Linked DNA regions of Alloyangia pacifica. The main gene of each other region encodes a partner of the protein of the gene in region 2 in a complex. Links are inferred from orthologs where the notes say so. Each region holds a gene or a part of one and is shown on either strand. Other genes may lie near its edges. The genes, in order: trxB and trxA.

Region 1 (3,137 bases), 480 kb from region 2 along the record:
TCGTCACGCGCGCTCGCTTCCGGGCGCTGCTCGGGCAGGACAGCGTGCTGGTGCCGGTCATCGACGAGGCGGATTGGGATCGCATCGTGCCGGTGACCCCGGCGGGCGGGGTGCAACTCTACCACCTGATGGTACAGCGCCACGCGACAATCAGGGTCGGCGGGCTCGAGATGGAGACATACCACCCGGGCAAGATGCTGCACAGCTTGACCAGCCCGAACATGCGCGCGCTGTTCCTGTCGATTTTCGACAACCTGTCGGAGCTTCAGGACTTTGGCGAGCTGTCTATGACCCGTTCGTCGCGCGAGGCGGTCGATAGCCTGTTGGCCAGCTGAGCGGATCGTAAAGCCGGCACCGGCCCGCCGTCAGGCGGTCCGGTTCAGCCGTTCCTCGAGCACGTCAAAGGGCACGCCCGGCTCGTCCTTGGCGCCGCGGATGACCAGCGAGGTCTTGACCGAGGCGACGTTCGGCGCGGTCAGCAGCTTCTCGGTCAGAAAGGCCTGGAAGGTCGATAGATCGGGCGCCACGCACTTGAGGATGAAGTCCACCTCGCCGTTGAGCATGTGGCACTCGCGCACCAGCGGCCAGCTGCGGCAGCGGTCCTCGAAGGCGCGCAGGTCGGCCTCGGCCTGGCTCTGCAAACCGACGCTGGCGAAAACCTGCACCTCGAAGCCGAGTTCGCGGGAATCGACTTCGGCGTGGTAGCCCTTGATGAAGCCCTGCTCCTCGAGTGTGCGCACGCGGCGGAGGCAGGGCGGGGCCGAAATGCCCACGCGGCGGGCAAGTTCGACGTTGGTCATGCGGCCATCGGCCTGCAGTTCTGCCAGAATCTTACGATCGATGGGATCAAGCCTGTGGGCGGGCATGCGTCTTCCTTGAGCTTTTCGCGATTATTATACCAGACGGAACGTTAGCGCAATAATCTTTCATATTCGTGAAAGATTATTAACTGGACGAGATTCCGGGGGACATGGCGGAGGCACGGGGTTTGCGTCGCCGCCGCGCGTGGCTATATGCAATTCCCAAACCGAATGCCATAGCTCGCGAGAGGCACGATATGTCTGACACCCGCCACACACGGCTCCTCATCATCGGCTCCGGCCCGGCCGGCTACACCGCGGGAGTCTACGCCTCGCGCGCCATGCTTTCCCCGCTGCTCGTGCAGGGCCTCGAGCCCGGCGGCCAGCTGACCACCACCACCGAGGTCGAGAACTGGCCCGGCGAAACCGAGATTCAAGGCCCCGACCTGATGGTGAAGATGGAAGCCCATGCCCGCGCCATGGGGTGCGAGATCGTCGGCGACATCATCACCGATCTCGACCTCGGCCAGCGCCCCTTCGTTGCGAAGGGCGACAGCGGCACCACCTACACCGCCGACGCGGTGGTGCTCGCGACCGGCGCGCGGGCGAAGTGGCTGGGCCTGCCGACCGAGGACGAATTCAAGGGCTTCGGCGTTTCCGCCTGCGCGACCTGTGACGGCTTCTTCTACCGCGGGCAGGAGATCGTGGTGATCGGCGGCGGCAACACCGCCGTGGAAGAGGCGCTGTTTCTGACCAACTTCGCCTCGAAGGTCACGCTGATCCACCGCCGCGACGAGCTGCGCGCCGAGAAGATCCTGCAGGAACGCCTGTTCAACCACCCCAAGATCGAGACCCTCTGGCACCATCAGCTCGAGGAAGTGGTCGGCGAGGACATGCCCAAGGGCGTCACCGGCGTAAAGGTCAAGCACGTGACCACGGGCGAGATCACCGAGATCCCCGCGAAGGGTGTCTTCGTCGCCATCGGGCATGCGCCCGCATCGGAGCTGGTGAAGGACCAGCTCGAGACCCACATGGGCGGCTACGTGGTGACCAAGCCCGGCACCACCGAGACCTCGATCCCCGGCGTCTTTGCCGCGGGGGACCTGACCGACCACACCTACCGCCAGGCGGTGACCTCGGCGGGCATGGGCTGCATGGCGGCGCTGGAAGCCGAGCGTTGGCTGGCCGAGCAGGGGCTCGACGTGGGCAAGGACACCTCCGAGCCGCTCGGCTACGGGGCGCCGGTCGAACAGGCCTCCTGAGCCTCGGCGACAGTGTACGACGCGAGCGCGATGCCGGGACCCGGCGTCGCGCTTTTTCTTTGCCGGCGCTGAAAGCGCGGGACATCTGCGCGGAGACAGTGCGACGCTGCGTCTCTCGCGCGAAATTGAGCGCAGATGCGGCGCCGAGGACTTTGCTGCCAAATCTCTGCCGCTTATGTCTGGGCCAAGCCACAAGATCACCAGACCTCGCCCCAGCGCCGCCTCGCGGCGCACGGCTGCAAACCTCCAGCCCGGCCCCATGTCGCCCTGACCTCTCCCCCGGAGGACGCCATGAAGACCGCACTTCTGATGCGCAGGCTTGCGCTGCTGACCTGTCTTCTGCCCGCCGCGCCCGCGCTGGCGGCGGACCAGTTGCGAACGGCTTATCGCAGCAGCGTCTCGACCACCCTCAACGCCTCGGTCGGGGCCTTCGACAGCGTCCTGGGTCATGCGCTGAACGGCTATGGCAAGGTGCGGCTGAACAGCAAGGGGCTGTTCCTGGCGACGCCGGGACCGGGACCTGCGCCGCGCATGTGGTGGGCCTTCGAGGCCCGCGAGTACCATGGCAGCACCTTCGGCCGAAAATTCGACATGCTGCTGGGGATCGAGAAGCCGATCGGAACGGGCACGCGGCTGGGTTTTGCCACCGGCTACGGGGTGGCCGACCTTGATACCGGGCGTGACATCCGCACCCAGACCTTCAGTTTCGCGCCCTACGTGCAAACCGCGCTGACAGACCACATCGGACTCAAGGCCTGGGCGGCGCTGGCGCGGCCCGACTACCGGCTCGGCAACTCGCCGCGCAGCGCCTGGCGCACCGCCGCGGGGCTCAACGCGAATGGCAGCTACGAGCTTCGGCGCATGGAACTTTCGGGGGCGGCCGGCCTGTCGCTGTCGCAGCAGACCAGCAGTGGCATCGGGGATCTCTCGACCTGGCAGGTGGGCAAGCTCTCGGCCTCGCTGCGCACCCGCGCCACGCTGCGGCTCGAGCGCAACTTCCGCCCCTATTTCGAGCTGGGCTACAACTATGGCAGCTGGATCGATGCGGGCAAGTCCGGCGAGACCCATGCCCCCA
Region 2 (3,010 bases):
CCAGCCGCTCGAGCAAGGTGAAGGCATCGGCGGTGGAGCCGGCGAAGCCGCAGACCACCTCGTGACCGCCGGGCGCCAGCCGGCGCACCTTGCGCGCGGTGCCCTTGATGACGGTCTGGCCGAGGCTCACCTGCCCGTCACCCGCGACGACCACCCGGCCGCCCTTGCGGACGCCGATGATCGTGGTGCCGTGCCAGCCCGGAAATTCCTGATCGGACATTGTCTTTCCTTTCTTGCTGGGCGCCATATGGGGGCTGAGATGTCCCCTCGCAAGGCGCCGCCCTTGCCGGGGCAGATAGCGCAGGGGGCGGGAAATGGGAATGATCGCGGGGGATTTGGCGCAGGCGGCACTGGCGCATTGGCCGGTTCTTGCGCGCGAGATCGGGCTTGACCCTGCGTCCTGGCGCGCCGCGCCGCTGGCCCGGCGCGAGGATGCGCGGGTGGCGCGGATCCTGCTGCGGCTACAGGGACCCGGCGGCGCGCGGCTGGTGCTGAAGCACGAGGCGCGACCGGCGGACCCGGAGAAGTTCGCGGCGGCCATGGCGGCGCATCTGGCGGTGCAGGAGGTTTACGCGCAGGGCGTGCCCGAGCTGCTGACCTTCGACGTGGAGCGGCGGACCTGCGTGATGGGGTATCTCGACGCGCGGCCGCTGTCGGGGCTGCTGGAGGGGGCACCGCTGAGCGCGCAGGCGGCGCTGCTCCGGCGGGCCGGGGGCTGGCTGGGCGGGTTTCACCGGGCGCTTCCGGGCGAGACGCGGGTGTTCCAGCCAAAGCACACCGTGGGTTTCCTGCGGTCGGTGATGGAGGAGGTGTCCTCGGGGGCGCGGATCGTGGCGGAGCCGCAGCGCTTTCTGAGGTGCGCCGAGGCGCTCCGCGCGGATCAGGTTCTCTACGAAGGGCGCGAGACGATCACCGCGCAGACCCATGGCGATCTGCACCTGCGCAATCTGGTGCTGGACGAGGCGGGCTGCTGGGGGCTCGATTTCGCCGGTGGGCGGGTGGTGCCGGTCGGGCATGACATCGCCCGGCTGCTGGCGGATTACGCCATCCTTCATGCGCCGAAAGACGCCATCCCAGACCGAGAGGTGCTGCCGCCCGAGGTGCAAGGCGCCTTCTTCGAGGGATACGGCCTGGTGGGGGCGCAGGATCCGTCGGTCGAGCTTTTGCTGCGCAACCGGGTGCTGGCGGAATGGTGGGGGCTGCCTGCCGGGGCCGAGGACAGGGGCCCCGCACAGGCGCGGCGGTGGGCAGGGGTGCAGGCTCTGGCGGGGCGGGTGTTTCCCGGGCTCTGAGCGTGGCGCGGGACACCAAAAAATGCGCCCCCCGCGAGGAGGGCGCATTTCGCGAAATCGTTGGGCCGGAAGGCTCAGATCGACTCGTTGATCCAGCTCGCCAGCGACGCCTTGGGGGCGGCGCCGGCGCGGTTCGAGATCACCTGGCCGTCCTTGAAGATGAACAGCGCAGGGATGCCGCGCACGCCCATCATGGCGGCGGTGTTCGGGTTCTGGTCGACGTCGACCTTGGCAATCTTGATCTTGCCTTCATATTCGGCGGCCAGCTCCTCGAGCGCCGGGCCGATCTGCTTGCAGGGGCCGCACCATTCGGCCCAGAAATCCACCACAACGGGGATATCGGAGTTCTTCACTTCTTCGTCGAAGGTCGCGTCGGTGACGGGGACGGTGGCCATGGGAGGTCTCCTTGGCTGGGGTTTGGCAGCAGGGCGCGCGGCAGCGGCGCACCCGGTGTTCGGTTGGCGAAGGTAGGCACCGCCCGGGGAGTCGTCAAGTTGGGCTAGTTCTCGAAAGAGCCGCAGACACCAGATCGTGTGGCAGGACCATCAGTTCCTGCGTGGCGGTCCAGACGAGGCCGGTTTCGATGATGCGCCCCGGGAAAACCTGCGTCAGGGCGGCGGCATAGGCCCCCATCTGGCGCAGCAGACCCTCGGGCACCTCGGCGGCGGAGCGGGGCACGGTTCGGTTGGATTTGAAGTCGAGTGCAATGATCTTGTCGGGCGTGACCAGCAGCCGGTCGATGACCCCGTGGATGCGCCCGACAGGCTCTATCTCGGCGGAAATCGGCACTTCGGCGAGGGCGTTCCCGGCAAAGACCGGCGCCAGAGCCGGGGCGCCGAGCACCGAAAGCGCCTCGATGACGATGGTCTCTGTTTCCGCGGGCAGATCCTCGGCGAGGGTCAGCACATGCGGGACCGCCTTGGCGCGCGCGGCGGCGGGGAGCGGCGCGAGATGCTCCAGCAGCAGGTGCAGCACCGTGCCGCGCAGTTTGGCTTCGTCCTCGTCGAGCCCGTCGATCCCCGAAAGCGCCTTGGCGCCGCCGAGATCCGAGGGCGAGCGGCTCTCGGGCAGCGGGGCAGGCAGGGGCGCGGGGGTCAGCAGGTGCGGCTCCAGTTCGGGCAGCACCGGCGTCTGCACGCTGACCTGCTCAAAGGGCAGGTGAGACCAGTCGGCCTGACCAAGCCGCAGGCCCTCGCCCGAGCCCCACCTTCCGAAATCGTAGCCGACCGTCTCGGCCCCGGCGCGTTCCATGCCTTTCTGCACCTGGTCGAACCAGGCGCTGCCGTCCTTGCCGAGATTGCCCGCGGCGGCGACCACCAGCCATTTCTCGGCGCGGGTGAGGGCGACGTAGAGCAGCCGGTCGCGCTCGCGCTCGGCGGCGGCCTTGGCGCGCTCCAGTGCCTCGGACTGAACCTGTGGCTGCGCTGCGGCGCTCGACTGCCAGACCATGCCAGCGGTCTCGCCGTCGCCCGCGGGCAGCAGGCGTTCGCGGATGGTCTTGGTGGGCTGGGCACAGTCGGGCAGGATGACGATCGGCGCTTCCAGACCCTTGGAGCCATGCACCGTCATCACCCGGATGCGGGCCCCGGCGCTGTCTGGGGCGCGCTTGATTTCCAGATCGTCGGACTGCATCCACTCGAGAAAGCCGGTGAGCGAGGGCACGGTGCTCTGCTCGTAGGCAAGCGCCTGCTGTAGCAGCGCGTTGATGCCGTCCTCGG

The links.
Region 1: the proteins of trxA (region 2) and trxB are in contact, whole or in part, in a crystal structure (PDB 1F6M), measured with the Escherichia coli proteins. The link is inferred for Alloyangia pacifica from one-to-one orthologs.

What each region holds. Positions count from the first base shown.
Region 1 is NZ_CP022189.1:577,755-580,891, forward strand. What follows is about bases 238-3,059. They hold trxB (thioredoxin-disulfide reductase), read left to right. Parts: upstream 238-1,057; coding sequence 1,058-2,062; downstream 2,063-3,059. Other genes in these bases: CEW88_RS02800 (Hint domain-containing protein), read left to right, coding at 238-335; CEW88_RS02805 (Lrp/AsnC family transcriptional regulator), read right to left, coding at 366-866; CEW88_RS02815 (autotransporter domain-containing protein), read left to right, coding at 2,354-3,059. In the rest of the region: more of CEW88_RS02800, read left to right, coding at 1-237; more of CEW88_RS02815, read left to right, coding at 3,060-3,137.
Region 2 is NZ_CP022189.1:94,146-97,155, reverse strand. What follows is about bases 28-2,722. They hold trxA (thioredoxin), read right to left. Parts: upstream 1,688-2,722; coding sequence 1,367-1,687; downstream 28-1,366. Other genes in these bases: addA (double-strand break repair helicase AddA), read right to left, coding at 1,782-2,722; CEW88_RS00380 (phosphotransferase), read left to right, coding at 321-1,292; hslV (ATP-dependent protease subunit HslV), read right to left, coding at 28-220. Outside these bases: more of hslV, read right to left, coding at 1-27; more of addA, read right to left, coding at 2,723-3,010. UniProt on the Escherichia coli protein: Participates in various redox reactions through the reversible oxidation of its active center dithiol to a disulfide and catalyzes dithiol-disulfide exchange reactions.